One region of the Peribacillus sp. B2I2 genome, then DNA from elsewhere that is predicted to be linked to it. Evidence: riboswitches for the same ligand, from Rfam matches in the RefSeq annotation. Region 1 holds a riboswitch; each other region holds the start of a gene.
What was found. A riboswitch is a leader RNA that binds a small molecule or an ion and turns the genes downstream of it on or off. The one in region 1 is predicted to bind cobalamin.
Positions count from the first base shown of each region.

Region 1 (3,119 bases):
AACCATATCCCAGTCGTGAAGCTTGTGCTAAGTGAATGGCCAAAGCTGTATCTAAAAAAATAAAGATGAAGCGATAGGTCAATTCTATTAAATCGATCAATAAGGAAGGCACTTTAAGTTTTCGCAGTACGGATAGAATGACGGTAATGGGTGTAGTCAAGGTTAAGAAATATAAACAGCTTATACTGCTAAATACGACAGTGATCAAATTGATCACTGTACCAATGCTGCCATCGCTGATGAAAATTTGCCAATTTCCGACTTTCCAGGACCACCAAATATTCGGTATCGAAGTAAATGTACTGGAGATAGAAAAAAGGATGGTAAGTGTGCCTGATAATAGAAAGAATCCTGGTAATAAGAGTAATTTCAGATAATACAAAAGCGGGATTTTTGCCACAAAAATGATTAAAGCGCTCATCACCATAAAAGTGATGAGCGAAACGGCCAAATCCCTTACCGTTAACGAAAACAGCATAAGGGAGAGTGCAAAAATCATCTTTTCCAATGGATGTACATCCTTTAGCCCATTGAAATAGGCATATTTATCAATGAGTAACATGTTTCGATTTTTCGTTCATTTCTTGTTTGGTTTGTTTATTCCTTTGTCTCATTACGCCAATGAAGTATCCAATGAAACCAGCTCCGATTGCAGCTTGCAGCGCAAATAATAAGCTCTCGGTTTCCGCACCTGGCGGCTCCCAAATACTATTAAACCAAGGCTTGTATTCCGGCTGAATTTTAGTGATGGCTTCTTCAGCCTCGCCGTCGGCACCGCCAAATTCCGTTCCTTGCTGGGTTATTAACGGTATGGTGGCAAGAATGACGACCAGGAAAAGCAGCAATAAACTTTTTTTCATGTTAACGGGCCTCCTTAGATAAAACTCGCAGCAATTTCAATTCGCCTAGATTGTATTTTTTCAGGAAATTCATCACAACCACTGTCAATAATCCCTCGCTGATTGCCAAGGGAATTTGGGTCAGGGCGAATATTCCAGCAAATTTATTGAATGAGGCTATGAATCCACCTACCTCGGATGGAAAAGCAAGTGCAAGTTGAACGGAAGTTACCACATAGGTTCCTAAATCGCCAAAAGCAGCTGCCAAGAAAACGGCCAGCGAAAAAGACCACCCCAATTTAGTTGCGCCCTTGAAGACAAAGCAAGCAATGAAAGGTCCGCATACAGCCATGGAAAATGCATTGGCCCCTAATGTCGTCAATCCTCCGTGAGCCAGTAGAACAGCTTGAAATAATAGAACGATGGAGCCTACGACACTCATGGCCAATGGCCCGAATAATATGGAACCTAAACCAACTCCGGTAGGGTGTGAAGAACTTCCCGTAACGGAAGGAATCTTCAAGGCAGATAATATGAATACGAATGCACCCGATAGACCGAGCATCATTTTTGTTTCTGGGTTTTCCCTTACTTTGGACCTAATGGACCGGTAACCCAAGATTAGAAATGGAAGGGTCACGGCCCACCAAAATATGGCCCATTCAATTGGTAAAAAGCCCTCCATGATATGCATGGCCATCGCACGTTTTGGGACAAGAAGCAGTAAAATGACAAAATAAAGAATTTTCCAATTGACTCTTTTCATTCTTTCTCCTTTCAACACCTTTAATTTTTCTGATCAAAACTTTAGAAGAAAAGCGGCGCCCAACATAAAAAGCACTTCTCTCAAAAGAAAGAAGTGCGTAATGAACAGGAATTTTGCAGCTTAAACCAATATGGGCCATTCTGCCTGATCCGCACACCCATCCTCGTAGGCTGAAACAGTTTCACGCTTCATGGCAGGTCTCCTGGCTTAGGTTCATTGTCCCGTTACATCCTTCCCATCTCATTTGACAGTGGATTAATGTTAACGTAATAGGACTTCCCTTTACAGTGGCGGGACCGCTCCGGACTTTCACCGGCTTCCCTTTTAAGCTGAATTCCGAGAAATTCAACACCATAAAACTTATGTAATTATTTCGAAAATTCTCGTATAGTGTACCATAAAGAAATAATTCCAGCTACACTCTCTTTTTTTTTTTTGACTAAGATTGCAGAGAGGAAAGGCTTATGGCTGGATTTACACTATTAAACTTTTCTAAACAGTCGGAATAAACTATTGAATTTTGCTAAAGTTGTTATATGATAGATAAGGTTAGCTATAATTGTATAATAAAACCAAATATTTCATTTTAAAAGTGCTCTTGTGTGAAAAATGCAAGGGATAATAGGGAAATCGGTGAAAATCCGATGCAGCCCCCGCTACTGTAAACGCTGATGAATTTGTCGATAACCACTGGCTTAAAGCCGGGAAGGGACAAAGTAAAATGAAGCGTAAGCCAGGAAACCTGCTTTTTAAATTGTATGATACTTTTCGGAGGGAAAGGTAGAAGGACTATGACGATTTTTGGAGATTCAGCATATTTGCGGAGGGCTCCTCATTCATATAGTTTTTTAAACCTTGACTCTTATGTTAAGGTTTTTTATTTTGCCTTTTCCCTGAACTCAGGAGGAAGAAGATGACTACTTGGAACTTGAAGGGTACAAATACGCATTTGTTGATTTGCAATGGAAGCAGTTGCATGAAAAAGGGCGGGGAAGAAGTAACTCAAGCGATTCGCGATGAAATTACTTCAAAGGGACTGGATTTGAAAATTCATACAACCAGGACACGCTGTAACGGAAGATGTAAGGATGCCTGCGTTGTGATTGCCTATCCCCAAGGGAAATGGTATAGAGTGGATACGCCTGATTTCGGTCGGGAGATTGTCAGCAATATCGATGATGGGGAATATGTCCCACAGATGATCTACCAATTCAGTGATGGGGAAATGAAACCTAATCCAGATTTTCCTGCTCATACGGGTATTTCAAAGAACAAATCGTAAAAGGAGATGTCTTAATGAGTACAAACGGTAAATTATTCGTCGTGGGCTTTGGACCAGGGAATTTTGAACACATTACCAAACGTGCTGTCGAAGCCCTTCAAGAAAGTGACTACATCATTGGTTATAAAACTTATGTTGAACTCATTCAGGGTCTGCTTACAGATCAAACGATCATTAGTACGGGGATGACTGAAGAGGTATCACGTGCTCAGGAAGCAGTAAAACAAGCGGA
Region 1 is NZ_JBGCCB010000001.1:2,333,483-2,336,601, forward strand. It holds gene cbiQ (cobalt ECF transporter T component CbiQ) at 1-562, opposite strand, end outside; gene ABIE66_RS11670 (energy-coupling factor ABC transporter substrate-binding protein) at 549-860, opposite strand; gene ABIE66_RS11675 (energy-coupling factor ABC transporter permease) at 862-1,605, opposite strand; cobalamin riboswitch at 1,781-1,976, opposite strand; cobalamin riboswitch at 2,179-2,369, shown strand; gene ABIE66_RS11680 ((2Fe-2S) ferredoxin domain-containing protein) at 2,519-2,887, shown strand; gene cobJ (precorrin-3B C(17)-methyltransferase) at 2,902-3,119, shown strand, end outside.

Region 2 (3,119 bases), 1.3 Mb from region 1:
TAGCAAGGACTTCGTTCGGATCAACAGCATTGACCTGAGCTATCTCCACTTTAGCCATGCCCATGGAGAATTCTTTTGCATCAAGAGTGATAAGCTGGGCAATCGTTTTGTCGCTCAAGTCAGCTCCCGCCTTCAACATTTCCAAACCATATGTTTCAGCGTTGACTCCCGCAATATCAGCCAGTTCCATAGCTGCTGCAACGTCTTGATCCGTGCAGGTCGGCGATTTGAACAATAAAGAATCCGAAATGATGGCAGACAGCATAAGACCTGCAATCGCTTTTGGGATTTCAACGCCGTTTTCTTTATAGATTTTATTTAAAATGGTTGCCGTACAGCCAACTGGTTCCGCACGGTAATATAAAGGATCGCTTGTTTCAAAGTTAGCGATGCGGTGATGGTCGATAACTTCCAACACACGTACTTGGTCAATATCTTCAGCACTTTGCTGGCGTTCATTGTGATCGACCAGGATCACGCCATCAGCTTCCCCTGCCACTTTTTCCACAAGACGAGGAGCTTCGAATTTGAAGTGGTCCAACGCATATTGAGTTTCACCATTCACTTCACCCAGACGAACTGGTTCAGCGTTGATACCTAACTGCTTTTTCAGATCTGCATAAGCGATTGCTGAACAGATTGTGTCTGTATCCGGGTTTTTATGTCCAAAAACTAATACTTTTTCCAAGATTTTATCTCCTTTTTCATAAATATTTTTCCGCGAATCCCCTTATCGCAATAAAGGAGAGCCACCTTTACTATACACTTTATTTTAACACAAAATCCCCTAAATTCAGTGCTTGAATTACCCATTCCCCAATAAAATCTTTCATTCTTTCACCCTCTACCTTCCCTTTGTCAATAGATAAGGGTTGGTTTTTCTCAAATATATTAGTTGAATTATCATCGTATATGGCTTACGATAATATAAGCAGAAATACTAGATATTGATTACACAAACAACACTAATAACTATATATAGAATTTTTTGTAATCCAAGGTGCCAGCGATGGCTGAAAAGGGAATCCGGTGCGAACCCGGAACTGTCCCCGCAACTGTAAATGTGACGAAATGAGAAACCACTGTATAGCTCTCTATACGGGAAGGACTCAAAGTAGGATGATCATGAGTCAGGAGACCTGCCTTGAATTTTTCACGTTTCTTATTCTTCGGGGATTGAGATGATGAAACGATAGCATAATGGCTATTTTTTCATGGCTCTTTTATTCTATCGTTTGATCCGCTCAATTCATTGGGCGGTTTTTTTTTATTTTAGCGGAAGTTTACAAGGAGGATTATTAATGACTCAAACATATAACTCTACCATAAGTGAAAATGACACCGACACGAATTCCATCCAGCTTGAGATGTTATCGAAGGAATTTGAAGGCCGTCTCGATATGGAAAAGTTCAAGAAGCGTTTTACAAAATGGCTTGATCGCAAAAGTGACTCAACCGAAGAACAGGCATCAAAGAAACTGATTCAGCTCGCTCTGGAAAGTGTCGATATCGATGCTCCCGATTGGACGTTCGTTGCTGCAGCAGAACTGTTGAATGCGATGTATAGGGATGCACAAGCTAATCGAGGTTATGAAGGCATAAGTTATGGCCCATTCTATGAACTGATCACGGAACTCTCCCAACTTTCAGAAGGCCAGCGTTACCCCATCTATAAATCAGAACTGCTCTCTTCTTATACGAAAGCGGAAATTGAGGAATTGGGTTCGGTGATCGACCCGGAAAAGGATAAATTATTTTCTTACATAGGCATCTACTTATTAAACGATCGCTACCTAGCCCGCCCAAAAAAGGACAAGGTCTACGAACTGCCCCAAGAGCGCTTCATGATCATCGCGATGGAAATCATGCGATTGGAAAAAACGGAGCACCGCCTGCAACTTATCAAAGAAGCTTACTGGGCAATGTCCAACCTTTATATGACTGTTGCGACACCTACACTCTCCAATGCAGGAAAAACGCATGGACAGTTAAGCTCTTGCTTTATCGACGCAATTGAAGATTCCATTGATGGTATCTACCTATCTAACTACGATGCCGCAAAAGTATCAAAATTCGGTGGCGGTGTCGGTCTTTACGTTGGTAAGATCCGCTCGCTTGGTTCCGATATCCGTGGTTTCTCTGGAAATAGTTCCGGCACGACTCCTTGGATTCGACTATTCAACCAGACAGCTGTCAGTGTCGATCAATTGGGGCAACGTAAAGGTGCCATCGCGATTTACTTGGATGCCTGGCATAAAGATATCATGAGCTTTCTTGATTTGAAGACGCAAAACGGGGATGACAGATTAAAAGCCCATGATATTTTTACGGGTGTATGCATTCCTGATTTATTCATGGAGGCTGTACGTGACAGAAAAGAATGGTATCTTTTCGATCCGCATACCGTCAAGCAAACCCTTGGATTCTCACTTGAAGACCTTTACGACGAGAAGAAAGGCGAAGGAAGCTTCAGGAATCATTATGCACTTGCTGTCGAGGCCGCAGAAAATGGTTCGCTTCCAAACTATAGCTTTGAAAAGATCAATGCGATGGACATCATGAAAAGCATCATGATTTCTCAATTAGAAGAAGGCGTACCATATATGTTCTACCGCGATGAAGTGAACCGGAAGAATCCAAATAAACATAAAGGTATGATTTATTGTTCTAACCTTTGCACCGAGATTGCTCAAAACTTAAGCCCTTCGACGATCACCGATGAATACGAAACAGAAGATGGAGATGTCGTTGTTGTTCGTAAAAGCGGCGATTTCGTTGTCTGCAACCTTTCATCCATTAACTTGCCCCGTGCGGTGAGCAGCGATGTTTTGGAAAGGTTGATTCCCATTCAGATCCGGATGCTGGATAACGTAATCGATGTGAATAATCTTCCGGTCAAGCAAGCATCCATCTCGAACAAACGTTACCGGGCAATTGGTTTAGGAACGTTTGGATGGCATCATTTACTTGCCACACAGAATATTTATTGGGAATCGGATGAGGCAGTTGAATATGCCGATGCATTATACGAAAAGATCGCTTACTTAACGATCAAGGCATCCAATGAATTGGCTAAGGAAAAAGGAACGTACCCATATTTCGAAGGATCGGATTGGCAT
Region 2 is NZ_JBGCCB010000001.1:1,081,680-1,084,798, reverse strand. It holds gene ABIE66_RS05475 (manganese-dependent inorganic pyrophosphatase) at 1-688, opposite strand, end outside; cobalamin riboswitch at 982-1,161, shown strand; gene ABIE66_RS05470 (ribonucleoside-diphosphate reductase subunit alpha) at 1,302-3,119, shown strand, end outside.
Region 2: it holds a riboswitch for cobalamin, as region 1 does, so the genes downstream of both, ABIE66_RS05470 (ribonucleoside-diphosphate reductase subunit alpha) here and ABIE66_RS11675 (energy-coupling factor ABC transporter permease) in region 1, are expected to answer to the same signal.

Region 3 (3,119 bases), 3.1 Mb from region 1:
AGCCCCTCAAAAACCTAAATAGGTAAGGCCATACCAACAGAAAAACCCTGTTACGACGCGGAGGTACCGCATTGTAACAGGGTTTTAAAATTAGCGTCCCAGATAGGAATCGAACCTACGACCTACAGCTTAGGAGGCTGTCGCTCTATCCTGCTGAGCTACTGGGACATATAAAAAAAGTCGACGACTTATTTATTATATTTCTTATAGGCAAACTTTTCAAGTTAATAGCAATAATAATTATGAAAAAATCATCTAAACGCTTAGCGGGTCTCTTATTTCTGTTTTTTCCTTTTTTTTCGTTAAATGGAATACTTTATTATTGGTTGGTTTTCTGGTACTATTATACTAGAAAAAAATAGGAGAATGATAGTGGGAAAATACAGAGTTTTACTGTTTGTGGCATTGCTGGGGATGTTAATTTTACCTGCATGCTCACAAGGGATTTTAGAGGGTATAGGCAAAAAGAGGGCTGCGCCGATTGCGGAAGATGACATTGAAGTGGTTGAGGCAGCGGAGAATGGCACCGGACAGGATTCAAAGGACGAACCGGAACAAATCGATACGAGAAATTGGATAAGGGCCGATTCTGCGGTTCAGTTTCCAATATTGATGTATCATAGCATTTCTGAAGGTAATGGCCTTCGGGTTCCAAGAGAGGAATTCCAATCACAAATGACTTGGCTTCGGGAGAATGGTTACTATACATTATCCCCTAAAGAAGCATTCCTCGTTTTAACCGAAAATCGGATGCCAAGTGATAAGTGCGTCTGGCTTACTTTTGATGATGGCTATACAGATAACTACACGGAAGCTTTCCCCATATTAAAAGAATATGATATGAAAGCAACCATCTTCATGATTGGGAAGTCCATTGATAAAGGTCATCACCTGACTGAAAATCAAATGTTGGAGATGAGCAGGAATGGGGTTTCGATCGAAAGTCATACTATCAACCATTTGGAGCTGAACCGGATGACGGCAGAGCAGCAAGAAGCGGAAATGGTTCAGTCGAAGGAGCTATTCGACCGTATCCTCGACCAGGACACGACAGTAATTTCCTATCCGGTTGGCCGGTATAACGAAGAAAGTCTATGGGTGTCAGAAGAAGCTGGATACAAGATGGCAGTCACTACCGAACCTGGAGGAGCTTCAAGGGACCAAGGGATGCATTCCCTGCATAGGGTTCGGATTTCACCGGGATTATCAGTCGAGGGATTTGCGTCCCTGATTGAAAATGCTTCTAATCATTGAAGATGGACGGGTCATTTCGAGGCAAGTCAGAAAAATCATATAATAATCGATTCTTACATGGTGTATAATGAAAGGCAGTGAAAATTATATACATATGAACGATTTGGTGTCTTAATGACTTAAAAGGGAAGTTGGTGAAATGCCAGCGCGGTCCCGCCACTGTATATGGGAGCCAACGGATGTTTACCACTGTATGAGATATGGGAAGGTGCCGTTGACGATGACCATGAGCCAGGAGACCTGCCAAAATTCGTACACCTGTAACCTACGCGGATGGGAAGGTGTGTGGCAGACCCTAAAGAGTCCGTAATTATATTGTTGCCATACAAGCATCTTCCGTTTAACGGGAGGTGCTTTTGTTTTGGGGTGCATCTTCCGATAATGCGTTTTGTTCATTAGGTGTGAAGAAATTAAAAGAAAAAAAGATTGTGGGGAATGAAAATGAAGAAGATTTTTGGTCTGATACTGGTGATGTTGCTGACTGCAGGTATGATGGTTGGCTGTAGCGATGCTACTAATGAAGGAAAAGAAAAGCAGGAAACGAATCATGCCAAACAGGAAGTTTTCCCGATTACGATTAAAGATGCAACAGGCGAAAAGGTGACGATAGAACAAAAACCGAAGAAAATCGTTTCGTTGATACCAAGTAATACGGAAGTTGTCTTTGCACTTGGCTTGGGTAAAAAAGTTGTTGGTGTTTCCGACTATGATAATTATCCGGAAGAAACGAAAGAAATTGAAAAAGTTGGCGGAATGGAAATGAACACGGAGATGATTGTCTCCTTGAAGCCCGACCTTGTTCTTGCCCATGCATCCAGTGCCCATAATTCGAATGAGGGTTTGCAGCAGCTTAAGGATGCTGGAATTGCTGTCCTCGTAGTCAATGATGCACAAAGCTTTGACCAAGTCTATGATTCTATAGATATGATTGGACAGGCAACAGGGGAACATGATAAGGCAAACGGAATCGTTACGGACATGAAAACGAAGCTCAAGGATATTCAGGAAAAAGCCAAATCCGTAAAGGAAGCGGATAGGAAAACCGTTTTTGTGGAGGTTTCACCGTCACCTGAGATATATACACCTGGAAAAAATACCTTCATGAATGAAATGCTTCAAATTATTTCAGCGGAAAATGCAGCTGCTGAACTGGACGGATGGGCAAAAATTGATGAAGAGTCTATGATTGCTGCAAATCCGGATGTCATCATTACAACGTATGGTTATTATACAAAAGATGCAGTAAGTCAAGTGAAGGGCCGAAAAGGGTGGCAAGACGTAAATGCTGTGAAGGATGACCAAGTCTTTGATGTCCATTCCGACTTGGTGACCCGTTCCGGTCCACGCTTAATAGAGGGAGTAGAGGAACTTGCCAAATCAGTCTATCCGAACCTATTTGACAACTAAATGGATGATTGCTTATTTGATTGCGTTATTATTTTTGTTATTCGCAATGACGATAGGCATTTCCTTTGGTTCGGTGCCAGTACCGATTCCTGTACTATTACAAATTATCGGCAAGGAGATTTTTCATTTACCGATTTCAGATGATCCGGATGTAATGCTTACGAATATTGTGATGAACATCCGCTTGCCGCGTGTGTTGCTAGCGGGTTTTGTTGGGGCATCACTTGCGATTTCGGGAGCGGGGTTTCAGGGCCTGCTCCGGAATCCGCTCGCTGACCCTTACACATTAGGTATTTCATCAGGAGCATCAGTCGGTGCCGTATTGACAATATTCTTGAATATATCACTACCATTCATCGGTTTATATACTCTTCCGGCATTGAGCATCGTATGCTCAGTGCTCACGATGTTCTGCGTACTGGCTTTTGCAAAAAAAATGGATCGATCGATGAAAGTGG
Region 3 is NZ_JBGCCB010000001.1:5,446,385-5,449,503, reverse strand. It holds tRNA gene ABIE66_RS27215 (tRNA-Arg) at 95-168, opposite strand; gene ABIE66_RS27210 (polysaccharide deacetylase family protein) at 415-1,254, shown strand; cobalamin riboswitch at 1,342-1,516, shown strand; gene ABIE66_RS27205 (ABC transporter substrate-binding protein) at 1,696-2,661, shown strand; gene ABIE66_RS27200 (FecCD family ABC transporter permease) at 2,666-3,119, shown strand, end outside.
Region 3: it holds a riboswitch for cobalamin, as region 1 does, so the genes downstream of both, ABIE66_RS27205 (ABC transporter substrate-binding protein) here and ABIE66_RS11675 (energy-coupling factor ABC transporter permease) in region 1, are expected to answer to the same signal.

Region 4 (3,119 bases), 1.6 Mb from region 1:
CAGCTCTTTCAACAATGGTTTCGTGTTGATATGGCCCCGGATGAGGATTCTCTCTTTTGGCTGTAATTGTATCGAATGATGAATCAGCCTGGCCGCAAGCTTCGTTATTCGTTCATCCTTCATCTGCCTGTCCCTTATTTTTCTAGGTCTCGAAGAGTTTCAAGCGCTTCTTCGACGTGGCCTTTGACTTTTACTTTACGCCATTCCTTGACTATTTTACCTGCCTTATCAATCAGGAAAGTTGAACGTTCAATGCCCATATATTCCTTGCCGAAATTCTTTTTCAATTGCCACACATCAAATGATTCAGCCGCTTCATGGTTTTCGTCAGCTAGCAGCAGAAAAGGCAATCCATGTTTTTCGATGAATTTTTCATGACGTGCCGCCGGATCTGGGCTTATACCAATGATGACAGCGTTCAATTCCTCGAATTGTTCATTGTGGTCCCGGAAATCACAGGCCTCCGTCGTGCATCCTGGCGTCATGTCTTTTGGATAAAAATATAAAACGATGTATTTCCCTTTAAAATCCGATAGGGAAACCATTTCACCATTGTTTGCAGGGAGTTGAAAATCAGGTGCTTTTTCTCCAATTTTAACAGTCATATTGAATCCTCCATTTCCTTCATTATGGTAAGAGTACCCAATAATCGAAAGAAACACAACTTTCATTTATCCTTCCTATCTTTATGCTCCAGATCGATCACCGTCCGAATCACGAACGCTGCCGGGAGTGTGTACCCGATGAAAGCCTGAATGGTAGCTATCATCCTGCCCATTCCAATTGGGGCTATATCTCCATACCCTACAGAAAACATGGTCATCGCGCTAAAATAAAAAGAAGTCTTCAACTGTTCATAGAATGTGCCATCCAATCGATTGCCCATATCAAGAATCACCGAATGATTCTGAAGCTCGTATAATAAATAAATCAGTGCAAATCCAACTAATATCGTCGCATATAAATTGCCAAGCCACAGCATATCCTCCAGAGAAAACTTCTTTCCTCCCGACTCAACAAGAAATAACGTCCGAATGCTCATCACCATGCAAAAAATGATTCCTGCAATCAAGATGTAGAAAGTCATCCCCTACGCCCCATTTCAAAACGCCACTTCCTTTATACATACTCCCTGTCCTAACAATATATTCTTTTTTAGGAACAGACTTCAGCCTTATCACTCACACACCCTAAAGGCATTTGTCAAAATGTCGGGAACGTTTCCCGATTTTTTTCATGTTGACCCTTTTGGTCGGATATGTTAAGATTATCTAAATTTTTATAATAGTTTTTATTTTATAAATATTTGGTACCTGCAATCAGTTTATCAGCAGGTTTAGTGAAATTTCATATGTGGAAATAGGTTCCTAATTTTCATTAGGATTAAAAGGGAAGCCCGGTTTGATTCCGGCACGGTCCCGCCACTGTAATGGGAATGTTAGCGCCATCCAATATGCCACTGATCTACGGATCGGGAAGGCTCGCTGCTAATGATATTCCCTAAGTCAGGAGACCTGCCTATTTCGACAACACTGTTTTAACCTACGGGAGATAGGGAGGTGTTAGGGACCTTATAATTATAAGGGGCATTCTGCATGTCTCTTTATTTTAAGCATTTCTAACTTTCTCTTATTGACAGTTAGGGGTGCTTTTTTTATTGTTTTTAAACAAATCAAAGGAAAGTAGGAGGATGAGAATTTTGAAAAGCAGTAATTTGGGGTACCCGCGAATCGGGGAAGATCGTGAATGGAAACGTACATTGGAAGCATATTGGTCTGGGAAAATCGATGAACCAAAATTTACGGCACAACTAAAAGCCATCCGTTTAGGCAACTTACAAAAACAAAAAGATCAAGGCATTGATATCATTCCTGTCAACGACTTCACTTTCTATGATCAAATGCTCGATATGTCCGTCATGTTCGGTCTTGTTCCTGAACGTTACTCTGCCTATGAAGGCGGAAGCGTTCCCCTTTCCGTTTATTATTCAATGGCTCGCGGGAACAATGATGAGGTCGCTTCCGAAATGACGAAATGGTTCAATACGAACTATCACTATATCGTCCCTGAATTAAAACTGCCACAGCTGACTTTAACAGAAAATAAACCACTTGTAGCATATCGGGAAGCCAAGGAAAAGCTAGGGATTGAAACGAAGCCCGTGTTAATCGGACCTTATACTTTCATCTCCCTTTCCAAAGGCTTCAAAAAACAAGATATCCCTGGCATAATCCTGCGCCTGCTTCCTCTATATACGCAAATCCTGCAGGAGTTGGAGCAAGAAGGCGTGAAGTGGATTCAAATGGACGAGCCTTCTCTTGTTTCATCCATTTCCAAAGATGATATGCAAACTGTTACTTACCTCTATGAAAAACTGAATGAAGCAGCACCAAACCTAAACATCATGCTGCAAACATACTTTGATGCCGTGGAACACTACCAAGAAGTCATCGAATTACCAGTTCAGGGAATCGGTCTTGATTTTGTACATGATAAAGGAAGGAATCTAAGTAATCTTGAAGCATCCGGCTTCCCGAAGGACAAAGTGCTTGGTGCAGGTGTGATTGATGGAAAAAACATTTGGCTTTCTGATTTATCGAAAAAGATTCAATTGATCGACACTCTAAAGAAAAAAGTAGCCGAAGACCGAATCTGGCTTCAACCCTCTTGTTCCCTGCTTCATGTTCCAGTGACCGTTCGTAATGAAACCGCCGTTTCAAAAGAAGTGAAAGAAACCCTTGCTTTCGCCGATGAGAAACTTGAAGAAATAACACTCTTGGTCAAAGGGAATAATCAGGGCTTTGAAGCAATCGCCGATAAGGTCGATGCTAATAAATTAACGGTTCAGACGTTAGCTAGTTCAAATGCACGGAATCATAAGAGTGTACAATCCAGTGTCGAAAAGGCTAAATCAGAGCATGTTGGACGTCAGCTGCCATTTAAAGAACGTTACCAAAAACAACAGGAATTTTTCAAATTGCCTTTTCTACCTTCAACAACGATCGGTAGTTTTCCCCAGACATTTGAAGTTAAGCAAGCACGCGGGAAATTCAAAAAAGGAGAATGGAGCGCTGCGCAATATGAAACATTCATTAACGAAGAAATCGGCAGGTGGATCG
Region 4 is NZ_JBGCCB010000001.1:763,698-766,816, reverse strand. It holds gene ABIE66_RS03850 (aminopeptidase) at 1-123, opposite strand, end outside; gene bcp (thioredoxin-dependent thiol peroxidase) at 135-605, opposite strand; gene ABIE66_RS03840 (potassium channel family protein) at 668-1,087, opposite strand; cobalamin riboswitch at 1,345-1,536, shown strand; gene metE (5-methyltetrahydropteroyltriglutamate--homocysteine S-methyltransferase) at 1,691-3,119, shown strand, end outside.
Region 4: it holds a riboswitch for cobalamin, as region 1 does, so the genes downstream of both, metE (5-methyltetrahydropteroyltriglutamate--homocysteine S-methyltransferase) here and ABIE66_RS11675 (energy-coupling factor ABC transporter permease) in region 1, are expected to answer to the same signal.